4 regions of the Aquisalimonas asiatica genome follow, and region 1 is predicted to be linked to each of the others. Evidence: predicted binding sites of a transcription regulator. Region 1 holds the regulator's gene; each other region holds the start of a gene.
What was found. The regulator sigma-54, encoded in region 1, starts transcription at its own class of promoters, with help from an activator protein. The targets are predictions, from matches to a motif close to TGGCANGNTNCNTGCTT.

Region 1 (5,717 bases):
TCTTGCCGGAGCCGGACAGCCCGCTGACGATGATCAGCCGAGTGCCTTCGCTCATGCCGTACCTCCTGTCAGTTGACCGCCGGCGTGTAGCCGGGCGACGACTTCGACCAGCAGGGCAAGAGGACGTTCCGGAGACACGGGCAGGGTGACACGGGGTACCGGCCTGTCGGCCAGCACGGTGTCGTCAACCGTGGGTGTCAGCCGCGGCCAGTCGGCCCAGGACGGAGGTGGCATCAGCCGGATCACCCGGTCCACTGCGGCCTGCGCCAGGACGGCGTGGCCACCGAACAGGTGGGTGACAGACTGCGGGCCAAGGCCGCGGACCTCCAGCAGGCCCGCCAGTGCGGCAGGTGCCCGGCCGATCACGCGCCCGCCCTCGACGCACAGGGCGACGGCGTCGTCCGCGACCAGCCGGTGGCCGCGCCCGAGCAACTGCAGCGCCGTATCACTCTTGCCGGTGCCGCTGTCACCTGTGAGGAGGAGGCCGCAGCCGTGCACGCTGACCAGCACGCCGGGGACGGTGGCGCCCGTGTCACCGGTCACGTGATCACTCATGTGCTCCCCTGGGCGGCCTCCCAGTCCCTGAGCAGCTCATACATGGCGTCGGCGTCGTTGGCATCGCGGAGCCTGCGGCACAGGGGCTGGTCACTGAACATCTCGGCGAGCCGGGCAAGAATCTGGAGGTGTTCGTCGGTGAAATGTTCCGGTACGACCAGGGCGAACAGGAGGTCGACGGGTTCGTTGTCGAAGGCGTCGAAGTCGATGGCTTCGCTGGTGCGGATGAAGGCCGCCGTGGCCGTGTCATTGCCGTCCATGCGGGCGTGGGGCAGGGCGACGCCGTGGCCAAGCCCGGTGCTGCCGAGCTTCTCGCGGCTGATCAGCTTGTCGAAGATGGCGTTCGCCGGCAGGGCGGAGTCGGAGCCGGCCACCATGTCACTGAGGACTTCCAGGCCGCGCTTCTTGCTGGTCACCTGGATGTCGCAGGCGATGCGCTCCGGTGTGATTAGGTCGGCAATCTTGATCATGCTTGTCCACGCAGGGTCGTGTCTGCGGTTTCGGAAGTCGGCGGCGGCCCCGCGCTGGTGGCCGCCGCTGCGCGCTGTTCAGTCCTCTTCGCCCTCTCCCTGGGCCTTGGCCTGGGCGCCTTCGTTGCGCCGGTGGTCGGTCACCTTCTCCTTGTGCTTCTTCACCTGCCGGTCGAGCTTGTCGATGAGCCCGTCGATGGCAGCATACATGTCTTCGGCGCTGGCATCAGCGTAAAGCTTGGCGCCACTGAGCAGCATGGTGGCCTCGGCCTTCTGCCGCAGCTTCTCCACCGTCAGGATCACGTGGACGTTGACCACGTTGTCAAAGTGGCGCTCCAGCTTGTCCATCTTGGAATGCACGTACTCGCGCAGTGCTTCGGTGAGATCCACATGGTGCCCGGTGATGTCGATCTGCATAGAGACTCCTCCCGTATGAGAGCCGGAAACGGCTGGCCCAGTGTTGCCTCAGGCAATCCTTTTTCGTTCGTTCGACGAGGCAATCGACATGGATTCACGATACTTTGCCACTGTCCGTCGCGCCACATCGATTCCCTCATTTTTCAGGATTTCGGCCAGTTTGCTGTCGCTGAGCGGTTTGCGGGCGTCCTCTTCGGCGATCAGCCGGCGAATCCGGGCGCGGATGGAGGTTGCCGAGCACTCCTGTCCGTCCACGGTATGCACGTGGCTGGAGAAGAAATACTTGAACTCGAACGTGCCGCGGGGCGTGTACATGTACTTCTGCGTGGTGATCCGGGAGATGGTGGACTCGTGCATCTCCACTTCTTCCGCCACCTCGCGCAGCACCAGCGGCTTCATGGCCTCCTCGCCCTGTTCCAGGAACTCCTGCTGGTGATTGACGATGCACGTGGCCACCTTGAGGAGCGTTTCATTGCGGCTCTTCAGGCTCTTGATGAACCAGCGTGCCTCCTGCAGGTGCTGGCGCATGGTGGCGTTGTCGTTGCCCTGGTCGCCGCGGCGGACGAGGCCGGCGTAGTAGCTGTTGACGCGGATCCTGGGTGATGCCTCGGGGTTCAGCTCCACCCGCCAGGCGCCGCGCTCCTTGCGGACGTAGACGTCGGGCACCACGTACTCGGCCGCGGGTGTGCCGATCTGGGAGCCGGGCCGCGGGTCCAGGGTGCGTACCAGCTCCAGTACCTGGCCGAACTCCTCCTGGGAGACCTTGAGCTTGCGGGTGAGGGGGCCGAGCTGGCGGCTGCCGAGGAGGTCCAGGTGCTTGTCCACCAGCAGCCGTGCTTCGGCAAGCCAGGGGGTGTCTTCCGGGAACTGCTCGAGCTGGACCAGTAGCGCCTCGCGGGGGTCCAGGGAGGCTACTCCGAGCGGGTCGAACCGCTGGATCAGGTGGCGTACCGCCTCCACCTCGTCGGGCTCCACGGGGTCGTCGCCGTCAGTCACCGATTCGCAGATTTCCTCGATGGTGACGCCCAGGTAGCCGTCGTCGCGGACGCCGTCGATGATGGCCTCGGCGATGGCCATGTCCCGTTCGCTGAAATGGGACAGCTGAGCCTGCCACAGCAGGTGGTCGTGCAGGCCGCCGCTGCTGCCGGCGGTCCGGTTCTCCCACGCCTCGCGCTGGTCGTCCTCGCCGGCGGGCGCGCTGTAGGCGGTGCTGCCGTCGTAGATGTCGTTCCAGTCGGAATCCAGGGGCAGGTCCTCGGGGATGTCGGCCTGGTCCGAGGCGGGCTTGTCATCGGCGCCGTCGTGATCGTCGATCGTGTCGGCGACGTCCGGAGCGGTGTCGGTGTCCGTCGCTTCGCCACCGCTTGCCTCGCCGTCGCCGTCCGTTTCGCCGGACTCCCGGGCGTCGGTCGTGTTCTCGGTGCTGGTGTCGGTATCGGCGGCATTGGCGCTGTCGTCGCCGCGGTCGGTGTCAGCGGCCGCCTCGTCAGCTTCGTCGAGCTCGTCAGCGGGCTCCAGCATCAGGTTGGAATCCAGTGCCTGCTGGATCTCCGTGCGCAGCTCCAGAGTCGACAGCTGCAGCAGTTTGATCGCCTGCTGGAGCTGCGGTGTCATGGTGAGCTGCTGGCCGAGACGTAGCTGCAGCGACTGTTTCATTGGCGATGCCTCTCTCCTGCTGCCCCTCGGGCTGCGGGTCAGGCCGGGCCTGCATGCGAGTGGGTTGATGACCCTATCGTAACTGACTCTGTCGCCGGTTAGAACATTGGCCCGATACTTGCGTGGGCTCCTGGAAAGTGCTAAGCCACGAGATCACAGGCGAAAATGTTCGCCCAGGTACACCTCGCGGACCTGCTTGTTCGCCAGGACCTCGTCGGAGCTGCCGCGGGCGATGACTTCGCCCTGGGCGAGGATGTAGGCGCGCTGGCAGATGCCGAGCGTCTCCCGCACGTTGTGGTCGGTGATGAGTACGCCGATGTCCCGGTCCGCCAGGTGGCGGATGATTTCCTGAATGTCCAGCACCGAGATGGGGTCGACGCCCGCGAAGGGTTCGTCCAGCAGGATGAACTGCGGGTTGGCGGCGAGCGCCCGCGCGATCTCGACCCGCCGGCGTTCGCCGCCGGAGAGGCTGATGCCGTTCTGATCGTGCAGGTGGCCGACGTTGAACTCGTCCAGCAGCTCTCTGGCGCGCTCCCGGCGCTGCTTCCGGTTGAGTTCGGGGCGGGTTTCCAGAATCGCCAGCAGGTTGTCCATGACCGTGAGCTTGCGGAAGATCGAGGCTTCCTGGGGGAGGTAGCCGACGCCACGGCGGGCGCGCACGTGCATGGGCAGGTCGGTGATGTCGTTGCCGTCCAGCTCGATGCGCCCGCCGTCGGCCTGCACCAGGCCCACCACCATGTAGAAGCACGTGGTCTTGCCTGCGCCGTTGGGGCCCAGCAGGCCGACCACCTCGCCGCTGGAGACTTCCAGCGACGCGCCGTGGACCACGGTCTTGCGGCGGTAGGTCTTCACCAGCTTCTCGGTGCGCGGCGGGCTCACTCGTCGTCTCCGTTGTCCTCGTCGTCGGGGAACAGTCGGATCTGCACGCGGCGTCCGGTCTCGGGCTCGCCGCGCGCATGCACCCGGTCGGCGGCCACCTCGTATTCGATACGCTCGCCGGTGAACGTGTTCCGCCCCTGGGTCAGCCGCGCGCCTTCCAGCAGGATGACCCGCTCGGGGCCGGAGGCGTAGTACTCCATGCGCGGCGCTTCCGCCTCGATGGGGCGGCGGTCCTCGCCACCCCGCTGGTTGTAGACGGCGGGCTCGCCTTCCACCACCACGTGGTCCAGCGCCTGATCGCCGGCGTCGTCCTCCCGCAGGTGTACGGTCATGCGGTCGCCGGTGATGCGGCGTGGCCCGCGTGTGAGCACGACGTTGCCGGTGTAGACGCTGACGCCCCGGGCGTTGTCGATCTCGGCGTTGTCGGCGTCCAGGTCGATCGGCTCGGCCTGCGCGCCGGCGGCGCCGAGCAGAATCAGCAGGGCCGGCAGCAGGCACAACGGGAGCGCGCGCCTCCAGGCGCGGACTGCGGAATTACTCCGGCGCATCATAACGACCTCTTACCTCGGACAGCAGTTCCACCAGTTCACGGTCCAGGTAGGCGCGGACGCCGACCCCCTCAATGCGTGCGCCGTCGCGCCAGTAGACGGCGTGACGGTCGGTTTCCGCGTACCGGCGCTCCGGCTCCAGGTGAACCTCGCTGGTGTCCACGTTGGCGGGCAGGTTGTCGCTGCCGCCGGCCCGCCGGATTTCCACCTCGCCCTGGAGGTGGACGTTCTCGACGTTGTTGGTGGCGCGGCCGCGCTCGGCACGCAGGTGCCACGGCTCTCCCGAGTCGGCGAAGTAGGTTACTTCCGGGTGTTCCATCAACCAGAGGTCCTGCCCCTGGAAATGCTCCATGCGCGGCGACGTGACCCGGTAGGTCGGGGTGCCTTCCTCGCTGGTGGCGTTCAGGGTGAACGTCTCCATGAAGTAGTCGGGCCGCTGCTCTGCTTCCTCGGGATCGGCTTCGATGGGCTCATGGGTCTCCTCGTCCAGCACCCACCAGCCCACCGCCACCAGCAGGATCACGGCGACGATTCGGAATGTCCAGCGTTTATCCGGAAGCATAGTCCGCGATCACCCCGTCCAGTGCGCCGTGGGCCGCGAGCAGTAGCTCGGCCATCTCGCGGACGGCACCATCACCGCCGCTGCGGCCGGTCACGTAGTGGGCCGCCGCCCGAACGGCCGGGTGTGCATTGGCCACGGCGAAGGCCAGCCCGGCGCGGTGGAGCACGCCCAGGTCGATGAGATCGTCACCGGCGAACGCCGCCTGGGCGGAGGTCAGCCCCGTGCGCTCCAGCAATGCGGCCCATGCAGCCGGCTTGTCGTGCTGGCCGAAGTAGGTGAAGCCGATGCCCAGATCGTCCGCGCGGCGCTGCAAAGGTGCGGACTGGCGGGCACTGATGATGGCGGTGCGGATACCGGCGCGCTCCAGCAGGCGCAGGCCGAGACCGTCCATGATGTTGAAGGCCTTGAGGGTCTCGCCGTCGGCACCGTAGTACACGGTGCCATCCGTGAGGACGCCGTCCACGTCCAGCGCGAGCAGCTGGATGCCTGCCGCGCGCCCGCGCAGCGCGTCGTCCAGCTCCGGTGCCAGGGAGGGGTGCGCCATCAGACCACCCCCGCCCGCAACAGGTCGTGCATGTTCAGTGCCCCCACCACGCGCTCCTGGGTGTCGAGCACGATGACCGCATTGAT
Region 2 (5,717 bases), on a different contig from region 1:
TGAGCGGCATGTCACCGATCTCATCGAGAAACAGCGTTCCACCGTCCGCAAGGACGAGTTTCCCGGCTTTGGCGTTGGTTGCTCCCGTGAAGCCTCCTTTGACATGCCCGAATAGCTCGGCCTCCTGAAGATCCGCCGGGATCGCGGAGCAATTGATCGAAATGAACGGCTGTTCGCTTCGAGAGCTTTGCTGGTGAATCATGCGCGCGAACTTTTCCTTGCCGGTGCCTGATTCCCCCAGGAGTAGAACCGGAGCTTCCGCGTCCGCCACCTGGTTCGCCTGTTTGAGTGCATCGGTGAGCGCGGGGCTTGATCCTATGATCCCGTGAGCGACGCTATTGTGGACCATCTCTTCCGCGGTCAGGGTGTTGCGTAGCGTCTGGTTCTCCCTAACCAGTTGCGAAGTCTTGTCCTCGACGAACCGGTTGATGCGCAGGACCTGTCCGATCATCGCGCTGGCAACGCGCAACAGGCTGATATCCAGGTGAAAAGGCCGGCCCATGTCTGCTTCTCTCTGAACCGATAGCACACCAATCGGTGACCCGGACTCCATGATGGGGACCGCGATGAACGCAAGTCGGTCGTTCGGCGATACGCCACTGGTTTCCGCGATGCGGCGGACAAAGAGAGGATCATCGTCAACGTCCGGGACGAACCCAATTGACCCGGTTCGCATCACGTGTCCGGTTACCCCTTCCCCCTTACGCAGGTCGAAGCGCCCATGCTCGACATTGGCGTGACATAGCCCGTAGTGGTGATGGATCTCCATGGCTCCGGTGGTCTCGTTGGGAAGAGCGACGCGTCCACAGTTCAGACCGCATAACTGGGACAGGAGCCGTAGAATGCCCTCTATGGTGTTAGCTGGGTCCAGTGGCTTCTCCAGCAGCTTGGAGATCTCGAGGATCGTGACCAGCTCTTCCCGCATGGCCGGTAGTTGGGATGGTTCAGCGGACATTCCGTTCTCCTGGCACAACACATCCGGGGCTTCGGAGCGCGAAAGATCCGAAGCCGGTGAGCGGCCTGATAAGGCCCGCCGCTTTTAGAAGGCGTTTGCTAGTGGCCCAGCATCCAGGGCCGTTTCGGGCGCGTCGTCCGAATCGGGGGCGTTTCGGAGGCGCCTGAGCGGTCTGGTGACGAGGGACTGTTCTGATGGCCACTGCAACAACGACACGATGGTGCGTGCTGACTGCGTTCGTTGGTCTCGTGGGCATGCCGACGGGACTGCGAGAGAGTTGCCAGGTGGGTTGCAGTGATGACGCGTGGACTAGGGGTGCAGCACTGGATGCATGCCTGGTCGTCCCTGCAGGAGCTGCTTGGCACGAGTGCATCGAAATCGCCACAGCTGGGGCAGCGGTAGGTGTATACGGGCATCAGTATCTCCTGGGAGCGTTTGGTCCGTTGGTCCGTTCAAGGAAATGGCGGCCGGACGGGGCCGGCCGCCGGTGTGTGCGTCAGCCCTTCCACGGCGCCATCGGGATGTCGTCCGCTGGTGCCATCCTGGTCGGCCCGTCCGCTGTCGGGGTGATGTCGAAGTCGAAGATCTCGGTTGGAAGGAAGAGCGTCGCGCAGGCGTTCGGAATATCGACGATGCCGCTGATATGCCCCTGCACTGGTGCCGTCCCGAGGATGGCATATCCCTGAGCGCCGCTATAACCGAACTGTTTCAGGTACTCGATGGCGTTGACGCACGCCTGGCGGTAGGCGAGGTGTGCATCGAGATAGTGCTGCTTGCCCGAGTCGGTAACGGAAATCCCTTCGAAGATCAGGTGGTTCTTGTACTCAGGTTGCAGCGGGCTTGGCTGGAAGATCGGGTTCCGCACAGCGTACTTGCGGACACCATCCTTGATGAGGTTCACGCGCACACGGATCCAACCGGCCATCTCGATGGCGCCGCAGAAGGTAATTTCTCCATCTCCCTGCGAGAAATGGAGATCGCCCATGGAGAGCCCCGCCTCCGGCACGTAAACCGGGAAGAAGACACGGGACCCCTTGGTCAGGTCTTTAATGTCACAGTTGCCGCCGTGTTCGCGCGGAGGCACGGTGCGAGCGCCTTCCGCTGCCGCCGCCTCGGCTGCCGTCCCGGTCATGCGGCCCATATGTGCGGTCGGGGCATACGGAGCGGTGGCGAGTTCCGGTACGCGATCAGGATCCGTGTCGATGAGCTCCTGCTCGCGTCGGTTCCACTCCTCAAGAAGTTCCCTGGAAGGCAGGCAGCCGATCAGGCCGGGGTGCATGATACCCGCGAAGTTCACGCCGGGAACGTGACGTGAATTGGCGTAGATTCCATGAAAATCCCAGATCGATTTCCGTGCCTCTGGATACAAGTCAGTCAGGAAGCCGCCCCCGTTCTGAAGGGCGAACATGCCGTTGAAACCCCATTGCTCGTCTTCGAAAGCCCCGATATCGAGGATATCAACGACCAGGAGGTCACCAGGTTCGGCACCCTTAACGCCGATGGGGCCAGTGAGATAGTGCACTTTCGTAAGGTCTACATCGCGAACGTCTTCGGCACTGTCGTTGTTGTTGATCTGACCACCAGTCCAGTCCATGCATTCCAGGGTGAGCTCTGTCCCCGGCTCAACCGTTGTAATCATCGGAATATCAGGATGCCAACGGTTGTGAATGTTGTCGTGTTCGGTGGGGGACTTGGACAGATCGATCTTGATGGTGGTGTCGCTCATCGGGTGCGCTCCTTCTGGGTCGCTGTCGCTTTGGGAAAGCTCGTTGCGGAGACGCCGGAACGGGTGACTCGGCCTGAGCTTCCGCTGCACAACAGATGCAGTAGTTATGCCACCCCCACCAGCAGCAGTGGATTCCCTTTGTAGGGGTTACGTGAACTAAAGTCAGGCCGTCCCTAAACGGTAGTACAGCGGTGACAATGTCGCATTGTCACCGCTGACAATGTGACATTGTCACTGGTAACTGCGGCGGACTTCTCGGCGCCAATGCAGGCTTGGGAGTGGTTGCGCCGGTCTTGGTGGTTTTCAGTTAACATGTTGTTTGCAAAGCCATTCGATGTCGCGAATCCTGGTTTCTGACTGAAGCGGATTTCGGTTGTGGCACGTCCGTTGCTCTTTGTCGCAGCGCATCAATCGCTAACGACAAGGAGCACTCCATGCAAAATTCAACCTGGCGCAAGCGCCTTGCGGTACTGAGCGTCGCCGCACTTGGCGTTACTAGCGCCCTCTCTGCCGGTGCGAATACGGAGTACCCAACAGAGGAGGTCAATACCACCGGTTTGGCGGTGACTGATGACACCGTCGAGGTCGGCATCCTCCACTCCCTCACGGGTACGATGGCGATCAGTGAGACCGGCTCGGTGGAAGCCGAGCAGCTCGCGATTCGCCAGATCAACGAATCGGGTGGTGTGCTCGGACGGCAGATCGAGCCGGTGATTGAGGATGGCGCAAGTGACTGGCCCACCTTTGCTGAGCGCGCATCCAGTCTGCTGGAGCGCGATAACGTTGCTGCGGTGTTCGGTTGCTGGACATCGGCATCACGAAAGGCCGTGCTGCCGGTGTTCGAAGAGCAGAACGGTTTGCTGTTCTACCCGACCTTCTACGAGGGGCTGGAGGCTTCCCCAAACGTCTTTTACCAGGGGCAGGAGGCCACCCAGCAGATCATTGCCGGTCTGAACTGGGTGCACGAGAAGGAGAGCCCCGATACATACTATCTGATCGGTTCCGATTACATCTGGCCTCGGACCTCGCACGCGATTGCTCGCCACCACATCGAGAATGTGCTCGGTGCCGAAGTCGTGGCCGAACAGTACTTCCCCCTCGGCCACACCAATTTCCGTTCGGCAATCAACCAGATTCGGCTCCGCGACCCCGATGTGGTGTACAGCATCATTGCCGGTGACAGCAATGTGTCCTTCTGGTCGCAGATGGATAGCGCGGGGATCAACGCCGATAACCAGACCGTGTTGACAAACTCCGTGACCGAGGACGAGGTCCAGGCCATCGGCGCGAGCAACGTCGAAGGCCATTACTCCGCGATGAAGTACTTCCAGAGCCTGGACAACCCCAACAACGAGGAATTCGTCCGGGAGTTCAAGGAAATGCACGGCGAGGACAGCGTCATTGGCGATGTCACCCAGGCTGCGTATCTAGGCCCCTGGATCTGGAAAAGGGCAGTTGAAAAGGCTGGCTCGTTCGATGTGGACAAGGTCCGTGAAGCCGCTCATGGCATGGAGCTGGATGATGTGCCGGAAGGCTACGTGCGTGTTCACGACGAGAACCAGCATCTCTGGAGCAAGCTTCGCATTGGTCAATGGCAGTCGGACGGGACAGCGAAAGTTGTTTACGAATCCGAACTCATTGAGCCCGACCCGTTTCCCGAAGACGTCGACATCGACATAGACGATTTCGAATAGCGCTGACCCGGTCGGGGGCTTTGTTTCCGCCCCCGGTCATTCCACGACCAGTGAGGTGCATCATGGGCGGGTACGCCGCATCGGATATCGTCAATATCATGGCCATGCAGGGCATCGCCGGACTCAGCCTTTTCGGTGTTTTCCTGCTCATGGCACTGGGTCTGGCCATCATTTTTGGCCAGATGGGAGTCATTAACATGGCCCACGGGGAGTTCCTCACCCTGGGGGCGTACACGACATTCGTCGTTGCCAGCACGTTCGAACTCTATGCCCCCGGGCTGTTCACGTACTACTTCCCGGTCGCGATCGCTCTCTCGTTCGTGGTGGCCTTCGGTGCGGGCTACCTGCTCGAATACGGGCTCGTTCGCCATCTCTATAAGCGACCTCTGGATACGCTGCTCGCGACCTGGGCGGTCGGTTTGATCATGCAGCAGGTCTTTCGCTCCATTTTCGGTGGACGGGGGGTGAGCGCCGGCACGCCGGACTGGCTCCGGGGCAGCATTGAGCTCACACCGATGCTCCACCTCTCCCGTTCGGATCTCTTTGTGATGTGCATAGCGATCACTATGTCCGTGATCGTCGCAATCATGCTGTATCGGGCGCGGTGGGGGATGCGGGTGCGTTCCACCACCCAGGACCGCGCCATGGCCAACGCCGTCGGCATCAATACGGACAAGGTGGACCGGAATACCTTTGCCCTGGGCTGTGGCCTTGCCGGCATCGCAGGTTCCGCGTTTACCACCATCAGTTCGACCACGCCCACCGCAGGCGCTCAATACCTCGTCGACACGTTCCTGGTTGTGGTTCTCGGCGGTGCGGCGAGCCTGCTCGGTACGGTGGCATCGGCCTTCTCCATCGCCCAGGCCCAGTCGATTCTGGAGTTCTTCATGACCGGTTCGATGGCCAAGGTGCTGACCCTGTTGGTGGTGATCGGGATTCTCATGCTGCGGCCCCAAGGGCTGTTCACCCTGAAAGTCCGCCAGTGAGGAGGACATCATGACGACGATTCTGCGACTTATTGGGGGGCGCCGCGAATGGCTCATCTGCTTCGCGGTTTTCGCGGTGCTTCTCCTGGTGGTTCTGCCCCTGGCGTTCAACGGCTACTTTCTGAATCTGCTTGGTCGCTACCTTGCATTGGCGTTTGTAGCGATCGGCCTGGTGATGTGCTGGGGCTATGGCGGCATGCTGAGCCTCGGGCAGGGCGTGTTCTTCGGGGTCGGCGGTTACGCGATGGCGATGTTCCTCAAGCTGGAGGCATCCACCCCTGAAGCGACCTCCAGCCAGTCGACACCGGGAATTCCCGATTTCATGGACTGGAATCAGCTCTCCGCGCTCCCATGGT
Region 3 (5,717 bases), on a different contig from region 1:
AATGCGGCCAGGGAGATGGGCAGCCAGGCCAGGGGCGGCACCGTGCGCAGCACCTGGAACAGCGGGTCCAGCCCGCGCATGGCCCAGGTGGATTTGCCCACCAGGACGCCCAGGCCGATGCCCACCACCACCGCGAGCAGATAGCCGTAGGCCACGCGCTCCAGGCTGGCCAGGATCTGCCAGCCCATGCCCACATCGTTGCCGCCGTAATCGTAGAAGGGGTTGGCGATCAGCTCCCAGGTGTTGGTGACCACTTCGGTGGGAGGTGGCAGCAACGCGCCGGGCTGCCGGCAGAGAACCTCCCAGAGCACCAGCAGGACGCCGATGACGATGGTGGGCGGGAGTACGTGGCTGACGAGGCCCTTGCCCGCCTGCTCCGCCTTGTGGGCCAGTGTGTCCGTGGACGGGAGCCGGTTGCTCACCGGCGCCAGTGCGGTGCGATTGTCGTTGGGTACGGTGGCCATGATGAAGTCCTCTCGCGTTGCCCGTTAACTGGTGTACTTGATGTCGAGGCTGTCCAGGTAGGCGTCCGGGTCCTCCGGATCGAACACCTTGCCGTCGAAGAATTCCTCCTTGCCCCGGGAGGTGGAGTCGGGGATGGCTGCCGAGTCCACACCCAGCTCGGCTGCAGCCTCGCGCCACAGGTCCTCGCGGTTGACGTGGTCCACCAGGGCCTGGCGGTCCAGGTCCATGGGCAGGTAGCCCCAGCGCTGGTCCTCCACCACGAACCACAGGTCGTGGCTCTTGAAGGGGTAGGAGGCTTGGTCGCTCCAGTAGCGCATGCGGTCCGGATGGTTCTCCACCACGCGGCCGTTGCCGTAGTCGAAGTCCCCGCGCATGCGGTCGATGATGTCGTCGTAGGGGGCGTGGACGTAGCGGCGGCGGGCGCAGATCTCGGCCACCTCCTCCACGTTGTCCGGGTCGGCGCAGTACATCTGCGCCTCCATGATGGCCATGAGCAGGGCGCGGGTGGCGTTGGGATTCTCGTCCACGTAGTCCTGGCGCATGCCGAAGGCCTTCTCGGGGTGGTTGTGCCACAGCTCGCCGGTGGTGTTGGCGGTGTAGCCGAGCCCGTGGTTGACCAGCTGCTGGTTCCAGGGCTCGCAGACGCAGAAAGCGTCCATGCTGCCCACGCGCATGTTGGCGACCATCTGCGCGGGTGGCACGACGATGGTGTCGATGTCCCGCTCCGGATCGATGCCGCCGGCGGCCATCCAGTAGCGGATCCACAGGTCGTGGGTCCCGCCCGGGAAGGTCATGGCGGCGCGCACCTCCTCGCCGGCGTCGCGCTTGTCCCGCAACGCCTTGGCAAAGTCGGTGGTGTCCAGGCCCACCTTCAGGTCGCTGTACTCGTTGGCCACGGAGATGCACTGCCCGGCCAGGTTCAGGCGGGCAAGCACGTACATGCCCACCCGGTCCTCGACCCCGGCGGTCATGAGATAGGGCATGGGCGTTAGAATGTGCGAACCGTCGATGCCGCCGCGCCCGGAGCCCAGCACCAGGTTGTCGCGGACCGTGCCCCAGGAGGATTGCTTCAGGACCTGCACGTCGGTCATGCCGTGGTCGGCGAAGAAGCCCTTCTCCTTGGCGATGAACAGAGGTGCCGCATCGGTCAGGGCGATGAAGCCCAGTTTCGCCTCGGTGGTCTCGGGCTTGCCCGAGGCCCAGGCGCGCTGGCCCAGACCGCCCGGAAGGCTGTGCATGGCGGCGCCGCCCGCGGCCGCCGCCATGCCCTGGAGAAAGCGCCGACGGCTGAAGTGGTTGGTGGTGTGGTTGCTCATGGTGTCCTGTCCCTCAAACGAAAAACGCCCGTCGCATCCCCGCGCAGCGTTGCGGGGACGGGACGGGCGTCGTTGCCGTTGTCTGTGGAGCCGAACCGCCGTTGGCTCGGACTCGGCTCACACGTAGCACGCCCTGTGCCAGGTTCGGGTTTTGTTTAAAAAACAAATAGATAGATTTTTTTCTGGGGTGCAGGGCGCCGTTTTCCTGCGTTATCGGGGTGCATCACTACAAGTAAATACCTCGAAAGGGGTGGCCCGGGGTGGGGTCAACGTGCCCGTCCCCTGAGCAGGGAAGTGGCGGCCTGGCGTCGTCTGCGAGGGGCGTGGTTCTGTTTCTGCCCCGATATGATGCACTGCCATGTTGCAGTGCACCTTTGCGGGGCGCCTGTCGGGGATGCCGGCCCTGGTGCGAAGGCCGCCCCGTCGCGCGGAACCCCCGTCATTGCAGGGCATTCCCCGGTTTTCTCCATCGTCGGCACGGTCCTTGTATCAGTCTTCGGTACCACGCGATCCGCTCCACTGATCGGGGCGACAACAAAGCGTGTCCGCAGCCATCGATCGGCTGCCATTGAACAACGGCGTTCACCAGGCCGGCCCCGTGTCCCGCACACGGAGCCGGCACGGTGAGCGCTTTTTTTTTGCCGATTGCGCGGGGACGCGGCAACGGCGGCGCACGCACGACCTGACGGAGGACGTCATGAAAGAGAAACTGGTTCTGGTCGGTAACGGCATGGCGGGGATGAAGGTCATCGAGGAATTGCAGACCATCGCCCCGGAGCGCTACGACATTACCGTCTTTGGCGCTGAGCCCCACGGCAACTACAACCGCATCATGCTCTCGCCGCTGCTCGCGGGCGAGAAGACGCTCGATGAGATCATGCTCAACGGTGAGGACTGGTACACCGAACACGGCATCACGTTTCACAAGGGCAAGGAGATCATCGAGATCGACCGTATCGGCAAGCGGGTCTTCGCTGCCGACGGCACCGTCGAGGACTACGACCGCCTGTTGCTGGGCACTGGTTCCCACCCGGTGATGATTCCGGTACCGGGGCATGACCTCCCCGGCGTGGTCTCGTACCGCGACGTGAAGGACGTGGACAGCATGCTGGAGGCGAGCCGCAGGCACCGCAAGGCCGTGGTGATCGGTGGCGGACTGCTGGGGCTGGAAGCCGCCTACGGGCTCATGCAGCAGGGCATGGAGGTGACCGTGGTGCACCTGATGCCGTGGCTCATGGAGCGCCAGCTCGACGAGACCGCCGGCCGGTATCTACAACAGTCCCTGGAGGAGAGAGGCATGCGTTTCCGCATGGAAGCGCAGACCAGCGAGATCGTCGGCGATGAAAACGGCATCGAGACCGTCCGCTTCAAGGATGGCAGCGAGGAAGCCGCCGATCTCGTGGTCATGGCCGTGGGCATCAAGCCCAACAAGGAGCTCGCCGAAAAGGCGGGGCTGTATTGCGAGCGTGGCGTGGTGGTCTCCGACACCATGCAGACCTTCGACCCCAGTGTCTACGCCGTGGGTGAGTGTGTGCAGCACCGTGGCACCTGCTACGGCCTGGTGGCGCCGCTGTTCGAGCAGGCGAAGGTGTGTGCCAACCACCTTGCCGGCTACGGCTTCCGGCTGTACGAGGGCTCGGTGACCTCCACCAAGCTCAAGGTCACCGGTGTGGATCTGTTCTCCGCCGGCGAGTTCCAGGATGACGAACGCGTGGAGAACATCGTCTACCAGGACCCTCACGCGGGCGTGTACAAGAAGGTCTGCGTCAAGGACGACCGCATTGTCGGCACGGTCCTGTACGGCGACACCGGCGATGGCACCTGGTACTTCCAGCTTCTGAAGGACGGCACCTCGGTGGCCGACTTCCGCGACTCGTTGCTGTTCGGCCAGGCGCACCTGGGTGATGCCGGTCACGGGGGCGTCAATCAGGTGGCCAACCTGGCCGACGACGCCCAGATCTGCGACTGCAACGGCGTCTGCAAGGGCGATATCGTCCAGTCCATCACCAAGGAGGGGCTGTTCACGCTGGACGACGTCAAGACCCACACCAAGGCGGCCGCCTCCTGCGGCTCCTGCAGCGGGCTGGTGGAGCAGTTGCTTGCCGCCACCATGGGTGGTGATTACGAGGCGGGCAAGGCCAAGCCCATGTGCGGCTGTACCGACATGAGTCACGACCAGGTGCGCGAAGCCATCCGCGACGGCGGCCTCACCAGCCTGCGCGCCGTGTTCGACAGCCTGGGCTGGAAAACCGACGACGGCTGCGAGAAATGCCGCCCGGCCCTGAACTACTACCTGATCTCCACCTGGCCGGACGACGCCGAGGACGACTCCCAGGCGCGCTTCGTCAACGAGCGCATGCACGCCAACATCCAGAAGGACGGCACCTTCTCCGTGGTGCCGCGCATCTGGGGTGGCGTCACCACCCCGCAGCAGCTGCGCTCCATCGCCGAGGTGGCGGAGAAGTACGAGGTGCCCACGGTGAAGATCACCGGCGGCCAGCGCATCGACCTGCTGGGCGTGAAGAAGGAGCAGCTCCCCGGTGTCTGGGGCGATCTCTCCGATGCCGGCTTCGTCTCCGGCCACGCCTACGGCAAGGCCCTGCGCACGGTGAAGACCTGCGTCGGCTCCGAGTGGTGCCGCTTTGGCACCCAGGACTCCACCACCTGCGGCATCGAGCTGGAGGAGATGACCTGGGGCACCTGGACGCCGCACAAGTTCAAGATGGCCGTCTCCGGCTGCCCGCGCAACTGTGCCGAGGCCAGTATCAAGGACTTCGGCGTGGTCGCCATTGAGTCCGGCTGGGAGCTCCATGTGGGTGGCAACGGCGGCGTCAAGGTGCGTGCCACCGACGTGCTGTGCCGGGTGGAGACCATGGAGGAGGTCAAGGAGTACGCCGCCGCCTTCCTGCAGCTCTACCGCGAGGAAGCCCGCTACCTGGAGCGCACCGCGCCCTGGATCGAGCGGGTGGGACTCAGCTACGTGAAGGACCGCGTGGTCGAAGACGCCGAGGGCCGCCAGACCCTGGCCGAACGCTTCCACGCCTCCCAGAAGCATGCCCAGGACGATCCCTGGAAGTTCTACAGCAAGAACCACCAGGAGAAGTTCGAGCCCCTGAAGAAGGCGGGCTGAGTTCCGTCAGGGTGGGTCGCGGCTTGCGCCGCTCCTACGTCGCGATGGCTGTAGGAGCAGCGCGAGCCGCGACCACCAACCAGAACACGCAACACAGGTGAACCCATGAGCGCACAACCCGATACAACCCAGAACACCGCCGATTGGCTCCCCGTGGGCCGCCTGGAGGAGATTCCGCGGCTTGGCGCGCGGGTGGTGGAGACCGACCACGGCCCCGTGGCGGTGTTCCGTAACGGCGCCGACGAAGTCTTCGCCCTGCTGGATCGCTGCCCCCACCAGGGCGGGCCGCTGTCCGAGGGGCAGGTCCACGGCCGTCTGGTGACCTGCCCGCTGCACGCCTGGAACATCCATCTCGACAAGGGCGAGGCGAAGGCCCCGGACGTGGGCTGCGTGCCGCGCTTCGAGGTGCGCAACGAGGATGGCGCGCTGTACCTCAATCCGCAGCCGGTGAGCTGAGACCCCGGTGGTCGCGGCCTGCGCCGCTACTACGGCGGGCCATGGCAAAACCCTGTAGGAGCGGCGCAAGCCGCGACCAGGCGTCGAAGGCAAACTCCGCCACCCCATACCGGCTCCAACACGCGCAGCCCGAAGAGGTGTCACCATGCACGACCAACACTCGCAAACGGTACACACCACCTGCCCCTACTGCGGCGTCGGTTGCGGCGTGCTGGCGTCGCCCGGCGCCGGGGGGACGGTCACGATCCAGGGCGACCCGCAGCACCCGGCCAATTACGGACGGCTCTGCTCCAAGGGGGCCGCCCTGGGGGACACCGTGGATCTGGACGGTCGGCTGCTGCACCCCGTGG
Region 4 (5,717 bases), on a different contig from region 1:
CGAGGGTGACGCCAACGTTGGCCGGGTTCTGTGCGCCGCCCTCGACACCGCGCAATGCAGCGGCAAATACCGGTTGCTTGGCCTTGTAGGCCTCCTCCGGCGTCGTGGCAACGGCTTCCGCGTTGGCCATGTTGCTGGCCGTGGTGTTCAGCCGCACGGACTGTGCGTTCATGGCCGAACCCGCGACATCGAACACATTGAAAACAGACATGATTTACTCGCCCCTGATCGCGCCAACGAGGTTGGAGATGCGCCCGCCAAGGAAATCCAGCGACGCGCGGTACTTGACCGTGTTCTCGGCGAACTGCGCCTGCTCCACCTGGGATTCCACGGTATTGCCGTCCAGCGACGGACTATTCGGCACGCGGTAGAGCGCATCGGCCGAGGTGCCATCGCCGTTGGGCGACGGAATGTGCTGAGCGTGGGTGGTCTGCATCACACCACCGCTGTTGGCCTGGCCGTTCTCGGCCTGCTGCAGCGCGGTGCGGAAGTCCATATCCCGGGCCTTGTAGTTCGGCGTATCCGCGTTGGCGATGTTCTCCGAGAGCAGCTGATGCCGCTCTCCCCGGAGCTTCAGCGCTGCCGCGTGTGGGCCCACTGCGTTATCGAAGGAAATTGCCATGATCACCCTCCAGTGAATCGACACCGGAGCTCTAAGCAAGCGTCATGCCAAACCAGGGAAAGATGGAGAGAAATACGGGCGACAGCAGGCGAAGAGGCCCGTCAGCACTGGCGTTGCGCCTCAGGGGCGGATCGATCTCTCGGGGCTGGCGGCAGAAAACCGGCGCGGCAACGTCGGCGTTCCGGCAACAGGAAAGCGGCAATGGAGCGGCAAACGCTTGCCGCTTACCGTGCCGGCTGACGCACGCGGTAGATGACACCGCCTTGACTGCGCACCATCTCCAGCTGGCCAGCGTGCCGGGCCAGCGACTCCGAGGCGCCGACAATGAGGTAACCACCCGGGCGCATCTGCTGGATCATGCGGTTGAGAATGTTCTCCCGCGATTCGGCGGAAAAATAGATGAGGACGTTACGGCAGAACACCACGTCGAACCGTCCGAGGCTGGCGTAGCTGTCCAGCAGGTTGTGCACCATGAACTGAGTGCGCCGGCGAATCTCCGGACGCACCACCCAGTCCGCGCCGCTGCGCTGAAAGTAGCGATCTCGACGCTCGGGGCTCAGCCCCCGGTTGACGGTGGAGTCGGAGTATTTCGCCTCCTTCGCCTGGGCAATCATGGCCGGAGAGATATCGGTTCCGACGATCTCCGCCTCGATGCGGGGGCCCCGCGCCCGGAACTCCTCCAGCGCAATACTCATGGAGAACGGCTCCTGCCCGGACGAACAGGCCGCGGACCAGATGCGGAGCTTGTCGACGCCACGCTTGTGAAACTCCGGCAGCAACGTTTCCTGCAGGATGGTGAAGGGATAGCTGTCACGAAACCACTGGGTTTCGTTGGTGGTCATGGCCTCGATGACCGTGCCGCGAAGCCGTTGACCACCCGGCTGCTGCACCTTGAAGACCAGCTCGCCGAGGTCCTTGATCTTCTCCCGCTCCATCAGATGGCCGAGCCGGCTGGAGACCAGATACTGCTTGTTGTCCCCGAGCACGATCCCACAGGACTGTTCGAGGAACGCACGAAACGCCTGGTAATGTTCCGGGGCAATGGCTCTGGACGTCACGGAGGCGGCTTCCTCATTGATCGGCTGGTAGGTGCAGCGGCCAGAAGCAACCGCCGCCGGCCGAATTGTAGCGTGATGACATCGGCGAAGACCACGCCGAATCAGGCGTTCACCTGCTCCAGGCGAGCCTGTACCCGGCCAGCCAGCTCCGATGCGCCGAACTTCGCCAGAAAATCGTCGGCCCCGACGCGCTTGACCAGATCCTCGTTGAACATGCCGCTCAGGGAGGAGTGAAGCAACAGATGCAACCCTTTCAACGCATCGTCCCGCCGGATTTCCGTCGCCACAGTGTAGCCGTCCATACGGGGCATCTCCACGTCGGAAATGACCATGAGAAGCTGATTCCACGGGGACTCGTCAGGGCGTGCCGCCCAGCCCCGCAACGTCTCCATGGCCTCCTGACCGTCCCGCGCCATGGTGACCTGCACACCCATCCCCTGGAGGGTGTCATGAATCTGACGCCGGGCCACGGACGAGTCATCCACCACCAGCACATGCCAGTCTTCCGCGCCGGAGGCAGGCTTGACGCCCCCCTCCTCTACACCCGGCAACGCCCCGATACCGCCTGCCTGGTTGATCTCGTCCATGACCTTCTCGACATCCACGATCTGCACAAGCCGCTCGTCGACGCGCGTCACACCGGTGAGATAGGCCGTGTTGGACCAGCTGCTCGGCGGCGGCATGATGTCGCGCCAGTTGACGTTCACGATCCGGTCGACGCCCCGCACCATGAAGCCCTGCACACTGCGATTGTACTCGGTGACAATCACGGAGCTGGTATCCCGCTCCTCCAGCGCCCGCCCCGTGGTGGCCATCCGCAGATCGATGACGGCGATGGTGCGGTCACGGATGTAGCACACGCCGGCGACCGTCGGGTGTGAGTGCGGCAGCTGGATGAGGCGCGGCACGGGGATCACCTCGCGCACCTTGAATACGTTGATCCCGAACAGCTGGGCGCCTGACAGCTGAAACAGCAGCAGCTCCATGCGGTTGGTGCCCGCAAGGGTCGTGCGCTGGTCCACGGAATCCATGATGCTGGCCATGTCTTGATCTCTCCTGCAGCCGACGCTGTGGCCCCGACTGCTTGTATGACGTGTCGATAGCCGGATATCGGCCCCGCGCCGGGAAACTTGACGCCGGATAACGGCACGCATTTTGCTTAATCTACGCCCGGGTAACGCCCCGATACGCGGGGCACAAAACTAGCGCCTGAAACCAATGAACACATGGACTCACATCACAACGTGGCTGGCCGGCATCCGTGTCCGTGCGCGGGCCTCCACCGTGCGCTATGCCGCCGCCGCCTTCACGGCACCGATCGCCCTGGGGGCCGGCACCGCGGGCGCCGACGACATCCAGCCGCTGGACGAAATTCATGACGCCGTGGAACGCCACGCAGAGGCCGAGCTGACCGGCGACGGCCAGAGCACGGTGGATGTCGGGCGCGTCGACCAGCGCCTGCGGCTGCCGCGCTGCGAGGAGGCCCTGGAGACGTTCAGCCCGCCCGGCCGCTCCAGCCAGAGCCGTGCGACGGTCGGCGTGCGCTGTAACCACCCGAGCCCCTGGACGCTGTATGTCTCGGTACGGGTGGAGACACTCAAGGAGGTCTATGCGGCAGCACGCTCCCTGTCCCGCGGTGCACTGCTGAGCCAGGATGACCTGGAGCTTGTGGAGATCAACGTCAACCGCACGCGCCGCGGTTACTACACCAGCGCGGAGGAACTCGTCGGCATGGAGCTCAACCGCGCCATGCGCTCCGGCGAAATCCTGACGCCGTCGCGCGTCAGCGCCCCGCAGCTGGTCGAGCGCGGACAGACCGTGTTGCTGACCCTTGATTCGCGGGCAGCGAGCGTCAGCATGAACGGGGAGGCGCTGCAGTCCGGCGCCCTCGGGGATCGCATTCGCGTCAGAAATACGTCGTCGGAACGGGTCATCGAAGGCGAGATCATCGGCGACAGCCGGGTCAGGGTTGGCTTCTGACCGCACACCGGCTTTCGCCGAAACCATGGGGCCAGTACCCTGTGAAAAAGTTGCACCTGAAGCTAAAGTTGCGGCAAACCCTGCCGATAGCGGATCTGACAGGGTGAGTAGCGGCTCACCGCGACGCTGATTGAAGGACAGGAGCAAGTCATGGCAAACCCAATTGACGGGGGCAACCGGCCCGGTGTAACGCCGACGCAGGATGCCCGGGACAACCGCCAGGTGCAGCAGCCCGGCGAGCGCCCCCAGGTCGGTCAGGAATCGAATGGCGACGCCACATCCGCCGGCGCCAGCGAGTCGGAGCGGCTGCAGTCGGTGCGTGACGCCATCGACCAGACCCCCGAAGTGGACCAGGGGCGTGTCGACGAGATCAGGGAGCGTATCGCCAATGGCGAGTACCCGCTGAATGCCGAGAGCATCGCCGACCGCTTCATGGAACTGGAAAGCCTCCTCGAGGAGTAACACCGTGGCCGAACATGCACGCGCCCTTGCAGAGACCATTGGCGAGCAGCTCTCGCTGATGCAGGCACTGAACACGCAGCTCGAGAAAGAGCAGAGCGCGCTGGTGGCACGTGACATGGAGGCACTGCAATCCGCCTTGAGCCGCAAGGTCGACCTCCTCGGCGCCATTGAAACCAGCGAGAACCAGCGGCTCGCGCTCGTCGAGGCCATCACCGGCGAGCGCGAAGGCAGCGCCATCAACACCGCCCTGGAGACACTGGAAGACCCCGAGCCCGTGCGGGCGCAGTGGGCGGACCTGCTGGAGGAGTTGCAGCGGTGCCGTGCCATCAACGAGGCGAACGGGCGGGTCATCCAGCAACAGCAGTATGGCGTGCAACGGACCATCGACCTGATCCAGGGTGATGTGCCGGCGCCACAGACCTACGGGCCAGGGGCAGCCGCGCCTGCGCCGGAGAACCGCGGCGGGCGGGAGATCAGTCGCGCCTGAGAAGCGGATCCCCAGGGCTGGCGCGAGAGCGCGCCAGCCCTCATCGGATTGCGTTGATTACGGACAAAAAAACCCGGCCGCCTTGAGGGGGCCGGGCGGCGCATATGGGGACAGGGTGCGCCAACGCGAGAAGCACTTCAGCAGACAACCACAACAAAACACGTTTGTTCCGTTAACTTGAGTACAAGGTTAGTACAGCTTCACTCGCAATGCAAGCCTTGTATAAGAAATTACCGGTTCAACGGCGCATCGCTGGCAGAAAGACGGGAAAGAAATAAAAGGAATGTACAACGTCAGCGGGTGCTGTGTCGCGCTCCCCGGCTGCGGCGAAGCCCGTTCAACACCCAGACCAGAGCCACAAGCACCACGAACCAGAACAGCAGTGACAACACGGCTGACCAGAACACATAGGATTCCATGGTGAACCCGAAACCGTAACGGATCACCACATCCGGCCAGGTCCTCGCCAGCCAGTCCATGAACGTGGCGCCAGGCCAGAGCAGCAGATACTGCCACCAGGACAGTGGAAGCTTGTGAAACACGGTCTCTCCAGCAGGAAAGGGGTTGTGCGCAGTCTATCAGCCCCGGTCACGGGCGGCACACCGACAGGCACGCGGTAAACGGCGCCGCCGTCGCCAAGCCGTCCTGCACGACCCTACTGCCGGCCGAACCGGGAGGCCGCGACCAGCGCCAGCAGGAACACGGCCCCCAGCAACAGGAAACTCCACTGAAAGCCGGCAACGTAGGCCTGCCGGTACAGGTCGGGCGGCAACGCGGCCAGGCCACCTGCCACGCCCTCTGCGCCGGCAACGGCCTCGACTTCTCGCACCGCACGCCAGTCAAGTAACACGGACAGGGACGTCACACCCAGTGCGCCACCGAACTGTTGCGCAAAGTTCAGCGCCCCCGCCCCCTGGGCAGTGCTGGTCAGGGGCAGGCGCGACAGTGACCCGGTGTGTATCGAGGGCATCCCCAGACCAAGCCCCAGGCGCCCGAGTGCAACCCACCCCATGACCGCAAGCAAGCCGGTGCCGGGGCCGGCGAACCCCATGGCCACACAGGACACGGCCATGATGACAAGGCCCGCCATGATGGGAACCACCGGACG

Region 2: fmdA (formamidase) is a predicted target of sigma-54. The motif match lies at 2,777-2,793, and genes of this name have one in related genera.
Region 3: nirB (nitrite reductase large subunit NirB) is a predicted target of sigma-54. The motif match lies at 2,255-2,271, and genes of this name have one in related genera.
Region 4: flgA (flagellar basal body P-ring formation chaperone FlgA) is a predicted target of sigma-54. The motif match lies at 2,825-2,841, and genes of this name have one in related genera.

Annotation. Positions count from the first base shown of each region.
Region 1 is NZ_FOEG01000002.1:652,385-658,101, reverse strand. It holds gene rapZ (RNase adapter RapZ) at 1-55, opposite strand, end outside; gene BMZ02_RS07780 (HPr kinase/phosphorylase) at 52-555, opposite strand; gene ptsN (PTS IIA-like nitrogen regulatory protein PtsN) at 552-1,025, opposite strand; gene hpf (ribosome hibernation-promoting factor, HPF/YfiA family) at 1,104-1,442, opposite strand; gene BMZ02_RS07765 (RNA polymerase factor sigma-54) at 1,491-3,098, opposite strand; gene lptB (LPS export ABC transporter ATP-binding protein) at 3,252-3,977, opposite strand; gene lptA (lipopolysaccharide transport periplasmic protein LptA) at 3,974-4,477, opposite strand; gene lptC (LPS export ABC transporter periplasmic protein LptC) at 4,512-5,087, opposite strand; gene BMZ02_RS07745 (KdsC family phosphatase) at 5,074-5,631, opposite strand; gene BMZ02_RS07740 (KpsF/GutQ family sugar-phosphate isomerase) at 5,631-5,717, opposite strand, start outside.
Region 2 is NZ_FOEG01000003.1:68,755-74,471, reverse strand. It holds gene BMZ02_RS08300 (sigma-54-dependent Fis family transcriptional regulator) at 1-955, opposite strand, end outside; gene BMZ02_RS19395 (zinc ribbon domain-containing protein) at 1,054-1,371, opposite strand; gene fmdA (formamidase) at 1,452-2,681, opposite strand; gene urtA (urea ABC transporter substrate-binding protein) at 3,116-4,375, shown strand; gene urtB (urea ABC transporter permease subunit UrtB) at 4,438-5,361, shown strand; gene urtC (urea ABC transporter permease subunit UrtC) at 5,372-5,717, shown strand, end outside.
Region 3 is NZ_FOEG01000004.1:199,529-205,245, forward strand. It holds gene ntrB (nitrate ABC transporter permease) at 1-464, opposite strand, end outside; gene BMZ02_RS10800 (CmpA/NrtA family ABC transporter substrate-binding protein) at 489-1,781, opposite strand; gene nirB (nitrite reductase large subunit NirB) at 2,479-4,911, shown strand; gene nirD (nitrite reductase small subunit NirD) at 5,017-5,367, shown strand; gene BMZ02_RS10815 (nitrate reductase) at 5,513-5,717, shown strand, end outside.
Region 4 is NZ_FOEG01000007.1:22,481-28,197, reverse strand. It holds gene flgC (flagellar basal body rod protein FlgC) at 1-211, opposite strand, end outside; gene flgB (flagellar basal body rod protein FlgB) at 215-622, opposite strand; gene BMZ02_RS13985 (CheR family methyltransferase) at 847-1,680, opposite strand; gene BMZ02_RS13980 (chemotaxis protein) at 1,782-2,723, opposite strand; gene flgA (flagellar basal body P-ring formation chaperone FlgA) at 2,899-3,660, shown strand; gene flgM (flagellar biosynthesis anti-sigma factor FlgM) at 3,811-4,122, shown strand; gene BMZ02_RS13965 (flagella synthesis protein FlgN) at 4,127-4,609, shown strand; gene BMZ02_RS13960 (hypothetical protein) at 4,903-5,151, opposite strand; gene BMZ02_RS13955 (DHA2 family efflux MFS transporter permease subunit) at 5,265-5,717, opposite strand, start outside.